2 linked regions of the Sphaerotilus montanus genome follow. The protein of the gene in region 2 interacts with the protein of the main gene of each other region in a pairwise test. Links are inferred from orthologs where the notes say so. Each region holds a gene or a part of one and is shown on either strand. Other genes may lie near its edges.

Region 1 (4,592 bases), 1.6 Mb from region 2 along the record:
GCGCCAGCAGCACCACGCCGACCAGCCCGGTGCGGGAGGCCGTCAGCGCCACGCTGAAGACCAGCACGCTCAGCACGGCCGCCAGCACGGCCAGGGGCTGGCGCTCGCGCACACCGAGCCAGACGGCGGCCGCTGCCGCCCACAGCAACAGCGTGGAGAGCTGGTTCGGCTGGCGCATGTTGCCGATGGCGCGGCCGGCGATGGTGGGGAAGGAGATCAGGCGGCCATCGGCGAGTTCGGGGCGAAACACCTGCACCACGCCGACCACGACACTCAGCAGCCCGGCCACCAGCAGCGCCGTCATCAGCGGGGTGACCCAGTCGTCGATGCGACCGGCGCGGGTGGCGGCGGCCGTGGCATGCACCAGCGCACCGGCCAGCACCAGGCACGCCAGCGGCGCCAGGCGCTGGCCCCACGGCGTGCTGGACGTGAGGATGGCCGCGACCAGCAGCGCACCGGCGACCAGCAGCAGCTTCGTCGCCCCCGAGGACGGCTGTGACGAGAGGCTGGGCCGCGCGGTCAATGCCCAGACCAGCAACCAGACCCCGCAGCCACCGAAGGCCACGACCTGGTTGAAGTAGGTCGAGGTGGGCGGCATGCTGCCGGCGATCAGGAAAGGAAGCGCCACCGCCAGCAGGGCCAGTGGCAGAAAGGAGACGGGGGGGTGATCGGGCGAGGTCATGAGTGGCTGATCATAGCGAGGCCACCGTCCGGAACCCTGAAACGACAAATGCGCCCGGAGGCGCATTTGCGATTTCAAACCGTGGACAAGAGCCCAAGCCTAGCTCAGGCAAATTGCATCACGGATAGACGCCGCGGCAGGATGCCGGCAGATACTTGCCCGGGATCGTGGTGCCGTCAGCAGCCAGACCACAGCGCCAGCCAGCGATCGTCTTGCCACCATCAGCTGTACCGACCAGGGCGGTCGTGCTGCTCTGGATCGGGACCAGCGTCAGCGCGTTCGTCGTCGAAGTCAACTGATTGAGATTGCTGTGGTTAGCAACAACGGTGACGACACCGTTCGCATCGACCGCCACGCTTGTCACGAACTTGGTAGCGGTCACGCTACAGCTCGTTGGCAGCACAGCGGACACATCTGCGACGTTTGATGACTGGACCGCCTCGGTAATGCTTGTACGGCACGACGAAGCAGCCAGCACAACTTCTGAAACCTTGGCCCGGACCGTGTAGTCCTGATACGCCGGCAGCGCGACGGCGGCCAGGATGCCGATGATCGCCACGACGATCATCAGTTCGATCAGCGTGAAACCTTGTTGAACTCGCTTCATGTTGCTTCCTGCAATGGGGGTGGAGATATTTCTGCAGTGCAGGGGCCGTGCCAGCCTGGAATCACGCAGAAACGCCCTGAATCGCCCGCTGCTGCCCGGTTGGAACGACAGGAATCGGTGCTTGGCAAGCCGGTCACTGCCAAAAAATGTCACTTTGCAGGTGCGCTGAACAGGACACGTCACCCTTGTTTGCGGGGGTAACCAGCCCTTCGACAGACCGAACCAGACCAGACAAAAAAAGGGCCGCATCGCTGCGGCCCTTTTCGCTTGTGCGCTGAGCGTTGCTCAGGCAGCGGACATTACATGCCCATGCCGCCCATGTCGCCCATGCCGCCCATGCCGCCGCCGCCCATGCCGCCAGCACCGGACTCGTCCTTCGGTGCTTCAGCGATCATGCACTCGGTGGTCAGCATCAGCGATGCGACCGACGCGGCGTTCTGCAGCGCGGTGCGGGTGACCTTCGTCGGGTCCAGGATGCCCATGTCGATCATGTCGCCATAGGTGTCGTTGGCGGCGTTGAAGCCGTAGTTGCCCGAACCAGCCAGGATGGCGTTCACGACCACGCTCGGCTCGCCACCGGCGTTGGCCACGATTTCGCGCAGCGGGGCTTCGATGGCCTTCAGGACCAGCTTGATGCCGGCGTCCTGGTCCGCGTTGTCACCGGCGATGACGCCAGCAGCCTGACGCGCACGCAGCAGGGCCACGCCGCCGCCAGCCACGATGCCTTCTTCGACGGCGGCACGGGTCGCGTGCAGCGCGTCTTCGACACGGGCCTTCTTTTCCTTCATCTCGACTTCGGTGGCAGCACCGACCTTGATGACGGCCACACCGCCGGCCAGCTTGGCCACGCGCTCTTGCAGCTTCTCGCGGTCGTAGTCGCTCGACGCTTCTTCGATCTGGATGCGGATCTGCTTGACGCGCGCTTCGATGATGTCGGCGGTACCGGCGCCATCGATGATGATGGTGTTTTCCTTGCCCACTTCGACGCGCTTGGCCTGGCCCAGATCGGCCAGCGTGACCTTGTCCAGCGACATGCCGACTTCTTCGGCGATGACCTTGCCGCCCGTCAGGATGGCGATGTCTTCCAGCATGGCCTTGCGGCGGTCGCCGAAGCCCGGAGCCTTGACAGCCACGACCTTCAGGATGCCGCGGATGGTGTTCACCACCAGCGTGGCCAGCGCTTCGCCGTCCACGTCTTCAGCGACGATCAGCAGCGGGCGACCAGCCTTGGCGACTTGCTCCAGCGTCGGCAGCAGGTCACGGATGTTGGACACCTTCTTGTCGTACAGCAGCACGAAGGGGTTGTCCAGGATCGCCGACTGCTTTTCCGGGTTGTTGATGAAGTACGGCGACAGGTAGCCGCGGTCGAACTGCATGCCCTCGACGATGTCGAGTTCGTTGTCCAGCGACTTGCCGTCTTCGACGGTGATGACGCCTTCCTTGCCGACCTTGTCCATCGCCTTGGCGATGATCTCGCCGATCGACGAATCGCTGTTGGCGGAGATCGAGCCGACCTGGCTGATTTCCTTGGTGGTCGTCGTGGCCTTCGAAGCGGCCTTCAGCTGGGCAACCAGGGCGGTGACCGCCTTGTCGATGCCGCGCTTCAGGTCCATCGGGTTCATGCCGGCGGCCACGTACTTCATGCCTTCGCGCACGATGGCTTGCGCCAGCACGGTGGCGGTGGTGGTGCCGTCACCGGCGTTGTCGGAGGTCTTGGAAGCGACTTCCTTGACCATCTGCGCGCCCATGTTCTGCAGCTTGTCCTTCAGTTCGACTTCCTTGGCGACCGAGACACCGTCCTTGGTCACGGTCGGGGCGCCGAACGAGCGCTCCAGAACGACGTTGCGTCCCTTCGGGCCCAGCGTGACCTTGACCGCGTTGGCCAGGATGTTCACGCCTTCAACCATGCGGTGACGGGCGTCTGCACCAAAAATAACGTCTTTAGCTGCCATGTTCTGACTCCGGAATCTTGAATGAATGAAGGGACGGGATTACTTGCCGACGACGGCGAAGAGGTCTTCTTCGCGCATCACGAGCAGTTCGTCGCCATCAACCTTGACCGACTGGCCGCTGTACTTGCCGAACAGGACGCGATCGCCCACGGCAACGTTCAGGGCGATGAAGTCGCCCTTGTCGTTGCGCTTGCCCGGGCCGACGGCCAGCACTTCACCCTGGTCGGGCTTCTCTGCGGCGTTGTCGGGGATCACGATGCCCGAGGCGGTCTTGGTTTCTTGTTCCAGACGCTTGACGATGACGCGGTCGTGCAGAGGACGAAGTTTCATTGCATCTCCTAGATACAGAACGAATTCAGTGGGTGGGTCACTAGCACTCACCGGTGGCGAGTGCTAACAGGACTGATTATAGGAACGCTCCCGGCGCTTTCAAGAGGAGCCCCGCAGAGAAACCGCTAATCTTCTGGGGCTGCTCCCGGCCTGCCTCTCCGTGCTCCCCGCCCGACATGCCCATGAACACCCTGCCCGACGCCCGAACCGCCCTGCCCCCGGACGATGATCTCCGCGCAATCCTGCACAACGAGGTCCATGCACGGCCAACGGCCCGCATCCGGCTGCCGGCACTGGTGGTCTATGTCGCGGTCCTGAACGACGGGGTGCGCCGGGAAGACGAGTGGGCACATCTGAAGCGCCTGCCCGGCCAGGATGGTCTGCGGCTGGCGGATCTGAGCAGCAGCTTCCTGCGGATCCGCCTGGGCAACTGCACCCTCAAGTGGGAGCGCCACAGCGAGTTCACCCGCTACTCCATCGTCCAGGCACTGCCCGAGGGCGCCGGTCTGGATGCGCCGGAGTCGCCCGCGCTGGACACGCTGGCGGTCGATGCGGACTGGCTGCGCGCCATCCCCGGCCGCACGGTGGCCGCCATCAAGCTCGCCATGGTGATCGGCGACATCTCGAACGCCCCGGCGACCGCACGCCTGGGCCAGCAGTGGCTGGGCGGACGCAGCGTGGTGGCCTCGATCATGGGCACCTATGGCCACTCGATCGCGGTGACAGCCTTCCGGCTGCGCGACAGCGGCTTCGAGCACATGCTGGTGATCGCGCCGGCCAGCACCACCGAGACCCGTGCCGGCCGCATCTCGCAGCGCCTGCTGGAGCTGGAGACCTACCGCCTGATGGCGCTGCGCGGCCTGCCGGCGGCCAAGTCGCTGGCGCCGGTGCTGGGCGAGGCCGAGGCGGCGCTGGCCGACATCACCGCCCGGCTGGAGAACAAGCAGGCCACCGACCAGGAACTGCTCGACACGCTGGTGGCGCTGGCGGCCAAGGTCGAGCGCGCCACCGCGGTGCACCA
Region 2 (4,444 bases):
CTCGCCCGAGATCTGCTTGATCCAGGCGTCCGGTGCGGTCTGGGCGTGGGCGACGGCCGTGGCCAGCACCAGTGCGGCGGTGGCGATCAGCGAGGTCCAGCGTTTGTTCAACATGAATGTCCTTTCAGCAACCATCCGGAGCCGGACGGTCGGTCTTCAACGTTTCGGGGATCTGTCCGGTTGTCACCGGCTGGTCGGGGCCGGCGCGGAGGCGGCCGGATCCGCAGCGGGGGCGGTCATCGGATCGACTTCTTCTTCATCCGGTGGATTGCCATCGTAGACAAGGCTGCGGCGGCGCTGCAGATACGCATTGCGCACGAAGGCGTACTTGTCCAGGGCGATCTCGTCGATCAGCTTGGTGGCCGACAACAGCCCCGCCCGGGTGCTGACCAGGCGGAGACCGGTCATCGTGTTGCGGGTCAGCGAGACCGACACCAGGGCTTCAGGGGACGCTTTCATGTCCACCGGCAACCCGATCGAGTCGCGTACCGTGGACGGGCCGAGGATCGGCCAGACGATGTAGGCACCAGTGGGCACACCCCAGCGCCCGAGCGTCTGACCGAAGTCCTCGCCGTGGCGCTCGAAGCCGAGTTCCGTGGCGACATCCATCACGCCGCCGAAGCCGAACACGGTGTTCGTGCCGAAGCGCATCACGTCGCTGAAGCCATCCGCGATCCGCCCTTGCAGGAACAGGTTCACGGCCGACCAGGCGTCCCGGACATTGCCGAAGAAATTCGACACCACCAGTTGCACCGGCGACGGCAGCACCGCCTCGTAGACCTGCGCGGCCGGCTTGAGCACCGCCTTGTCGACCGCCTCGTTGAAGGCGAACACCTTGCGGTTCATCGGCTCCAGCGGGTCAGGACGCTGCGCCGTGGCGCACCCCGCCAGCAACACCACGCTGCACAGCAGCGCCGACAATGACCGCCTCATGGCTTGCCGGCCGGTGCGTTGCTCGCATCGGCCGCCTTGTTGAACAGGAACTGGCTGATCAGCGTCTCCAGCACCACCGCCGACTGCGTCTGCGTGATCACATCGCCCGCCAGCAGCGTCTTGTCGGAAGCCCCGGGCTCGATGCCCAGGTACTGCTCGCCGAGCAGACCGGCGGTGAGGATCTTGACGGAGCTGTCCTTGGGGAAGGCGAAGCGCTGCTCCATCTCCATCTCGACGGTCGCCTGGAAGGACTTGTCATCGAAGCTGATGCGCGTGACCCGGCCGACCACGACACCGGCACTCTTGACCGCCGCGCGGGCCTTCAGGCCCCCGATGTTGTCGAAGCGTGCGGACACCCGGTACACCGGTTCGAACGACAGGCTCAGCAGGTTGCCAGCCTTGAGCGCCAGGAACAGCAGAGCTGCTGCGCCAATCACCACGAACAGGCCCACCCAGAGGTCATGACGGGATTTCTGCATGTTGTTTTCCTCTGCTACGAATTCGGATTCAGTCCTGGAACTTCAGATCGAGAACATCAGCGCGGTGAGCACGAAGTCCAGACCCAGCACGGCCAGCGAGGACATCACCACCGTGCGGGTCGTCGCACGCGCCACGCCTTCGGGGGTCGGCTGGCAGAAATAGCCCTGCAACAGCGCCACGAAGGTCACCGTCAGCCCGAAGACCATGCTCTTGATGACGCCGTTGCCGACGTCCTTGAAGACATCGACCCCACTCTGCATCTGCGACCAGAATGCCCCGGAATCGACCCCGATCAGCATCACGCCCACCAGCCAGCCACCGGTGATGCCCACGGCGCTGAACACCGCCGCCAGCAGCGGCATGGCGATCAGGCCCCCGATGAAGCGCGGTGCGAGCACCCGCAGCACGGGATCGACGGCCATCATTTCCATCGCGGCGAGTTGCTCGCCCGACTTCATCAGGCCGATCTCGGCCGTGAGTGCCGTGCCGGCCCGACCGGCAAAGAGCAGCGCGGTCACCACCGGGCCCAGTTCCCGCACCAGCGACAGCGCCACCAGCAGCCCGAGCGCCTCGGACGAACCATAGCGCTGCAGCGTGTAATAGCCCTGCAGCCCGAGCACGAAGCCGACGAACAGCCCGGACACCGAGATGATGGCCAGCGAGTAATTGCCCAGAAAGAAGATCTGGTCCGCCACCAGCCGGAACCGGGCCAGCGCCGCGGGCATCAGGGCCACCAGGCGCCCCATCAGGCGGGTGGCCTCGCCGATGTCGGTCAGGCTGCCGCGCACCGACTGCCCGATCGCCGACAGCATGTCCGCGATGCCGCTCATCGTTCACCTCCACGCAAGCCGAAGTCTTCGCCGACCGAGGTGGCGGGATAGTGGAAGCGCACCGGACCGTCCGGCGCGGCATCGACGAACTGCCGCACCAGCGGATCGTCGGTCTTGCGCAATTCGTCTGGCGTGCCCTGGGCTGCGATGCCGCCATTGGCAATGAACACCACGTGGTCGGCGATCGAGAAGGTCTCGTCCACGTCGTGCGACACGACGATGCTGGTCACGCCCAGCGCATCGTTCAGTTCGCGGATCAGGCGGGCCGCCACACCCATCGAGATCGGATCGAGCCCGGCGAAGGGTTCGTCGTACATGATCAGGTCCGGGTCGAGGGCAATCGCCCGGGCCAGCGCCACACGCCGGCTCATGCCGCCGGAGATCTGGCTGGGCAGCAGGTCGCGCGCACCACGCAGGCCGACGGCGTTGAGCTTCATCAGCACCAGATCGCGCACCATGGTCTCGGTCAGGTCGGTGTGCTCGCGCAGCGGAAACGCCACGTTGTCGAACACCGACAGGTCGGTGAACAGGGCCCCGAACTGGAACAGCATGCCCATGCGCCGGCGCATCGCCATCAGACCGGCGCGGTCGAGGCCGGCGACATCGGTGCCGTCGAACAGCACCTGACCCGACATCACGCCCAGCTGGCGGCCGATCAGGCGCAGCACGGTCGTCTTGCCGCCACCCGACGTGCCCATGAACGCCACGACCGACCCTCTCGGCACCGTCAGGTTCACATCCTTCAGGATGATGCGGTCACCATAACCACAGGTCACGCCACGCAACTCGACAAGCGGCGAGACAGAAGCGGCGACAGAGGGTGCGGGGTTCGAGACAGGTGGCACGGGCGAGGCGCGAGCGGCAGGTTCAATCCGCGGGAACCCGCGGCACTGCCGTCGATGATAGGGGAAAGCACGGAGATCGGTTTGAAGAAGCGTTGATCCGCACCGACTGCACAAAAATGACAAAGCCGCCCGAGGGCGGCCCTGTGTACGGCAAGCCGTGCCCGATCAGGTCGAGAAACTCGATCCGCAACCACACGTCGTGGTGGCGTTGGGGTTCTGGATGACGAACTGGGAACCCTGCAGATCTTCCTTGTAGTCGATCTTGGCACCCGTCAGGTACTGCAGACTCATCGCGTCGATCAGCAGCGTCACACCATTCTTGTGCATCTCGGTGTCGTCGTCGTTCACGATCTCGTCGAACGTGAATCCGTACTGGAAGCCTGAACAGCCCCCACCCTGCACGAACACGCGCAGCTTGAGATCAGGATTGCCCTCTTCCGCGACCAGATCGGCCACCTTGGCAGCAGCGCTGTCGGTGAAGATGATCGGGGCGGGCATGTCGAATTCAGGGGTGTCGATGATGTCGGCGACGGCGCTCATGGGCGACTCCGGTTAGCGTTCTTGCAGTGGATCAATTACTTGTCATTGCCCGTGGCCAGCAGCTTCAGAGAAGGCTTGTCCTCCAGCGCAGCCGATCCGGCGCTCTTGCCGGCCCCCCCGGAGGAGATGCGGTGCAAAGCGCCTTCGATGGTAGCACCCTGGTGCATTTCGAGTGCCTCGTAGACGACATCACCCTGGATGTGTGCCTTGGGCTGCAACTCCAGCAGGTGGTTGGATTCGACCGGGCCGATGACTGTCCCGTTGATGATGACATGCCCCGCCTTGACCGTGCCGGTGACCTTGGCTTTCTCGCTGATCACGAGGATGCTGGTGTCATTGGCGCTGGCGACCACGTCACCCTGGATCTCGCCATCGATCCGCAGCCCGTCACTGAACCGCAAGGTTCCCTGGATCACGGTACCTTCACCGATCAGGCTGCGGATGGCGGGCTGTTTCTTGGAGCCGAACATGGAATGTTGTCCTGAATGAAAAGTGGTTTGCCGCAATGGCGAAGAGGGTCGTGACCGACGACGACAAGGTTCACATCCGGGCGACTTCGGACGCCTGCAGCTTTCCTGCCGCATCCAGAACCTTGATTTCCAGCTGTTTTACCACGACCCCTGGCGGCAGATCGACCACGCCCTCCAGGCGCTGGTACTGTTTCATTTCAAATGACTGACTGGCCTTGGTCACGGTCTGCACCCAGGGGCGCCCCTCCTGGGTACCGGTGACCGTCAGGTCGTAACGGCCCTTGATCTCGCCCGACCGACCGACCGCCTGCATCAGCAGCGCCAGATAACGCAACCGACCCGAACC

Evidence for each region. The genes of interacting proteins can lie anywhere in the genome.
Region 1: the proteins of BDD16_RS04210 (region 2) and groL interact in binary tests that used the Escherichia coli proteins (3 or more experiments, as listed by UniProt). The link is inferred for Sphaerotilus montanus from one-to-one orthologs.

The regions. Positions count from the first base shown.
Region 1 is NZ_JACCFH010000001.1:2,522,343-2,526,934, reverse strand. Bases 916-3,803 are described here. They hold groL (chaperonin GroEL), read right to left. Parts: upstream 3,242-3,803; coding sequence 1,589-3,241; downstream 916-1,588. Other genes in these bases: BDD16_RS11400 (DUF3422 family protein), read left to right, coding at 3,754-3,803; groES (co-chaperone GroES), read right to left, coding at 3,281-3,571; BDD16_RS11415 (pilin), read right to left, coding at 916-1,289. Outside these bases: BDD16_RS11420 (PglL family O-oligosaccharyltransferase), read right to left, coding at 1-682; more of BDD16_RS11415, read right to left, coding at 801-915; more of BDD16_RS11400, read left to right, coding at 3,804-4,592.
Region 2 is NZ_JACCFH010000001.1:954,378-958,821, forward strand. The notes cover bases 1,165-3,904. They hold BDD16_RS04210 (ABC transporter ATP-binding protein), read right to left. Parts: upstream 3,089-3,904; coding sequence 2,240-3,088; downstream 1,165-2,239. Other genes in these bases: mlaD (outer membrane lipid asymmetry maintenance protein MlaD), read right to left, coding at 1,165-1,412; mlaE (lipid asymmetry maintenance ABC transporter permease subunit MlaE), read right to left, coding at 1,455-2,243; erpA (iron-sulfur cluster insertion protein ErpA), read right to left, coding at 3,254-3,628; BDD16_RS04220 (bactofilin family protein), read right to left, coding at 3,664-3,904. Outside these bases: BDD16_RS04190 (MlaC/ttg2D family ABC transporter substrate-binding protein), read right to left, coding at 1-114; BDD16_RS04195 (MlaA family lipoprotein), read right to left, coding at 184-933; more of mlaD, read right to left, coding at 930-1,164; more of BDD16_RS04220, read right to left, coding at 3,905-4,098; BDD16_RS04225 (DUF6776 family protein), read right to left, coding at 4,169-4,444. UniProt on the Escherichia coli protein: Part of the ABC transporter complex MlaFEDB, which is involved in a phospholipid transport pathway that maintains lipid asymmetry in the outer membrane by retrograde trafficking of phospholipids from the outer membrane to the inner membrane.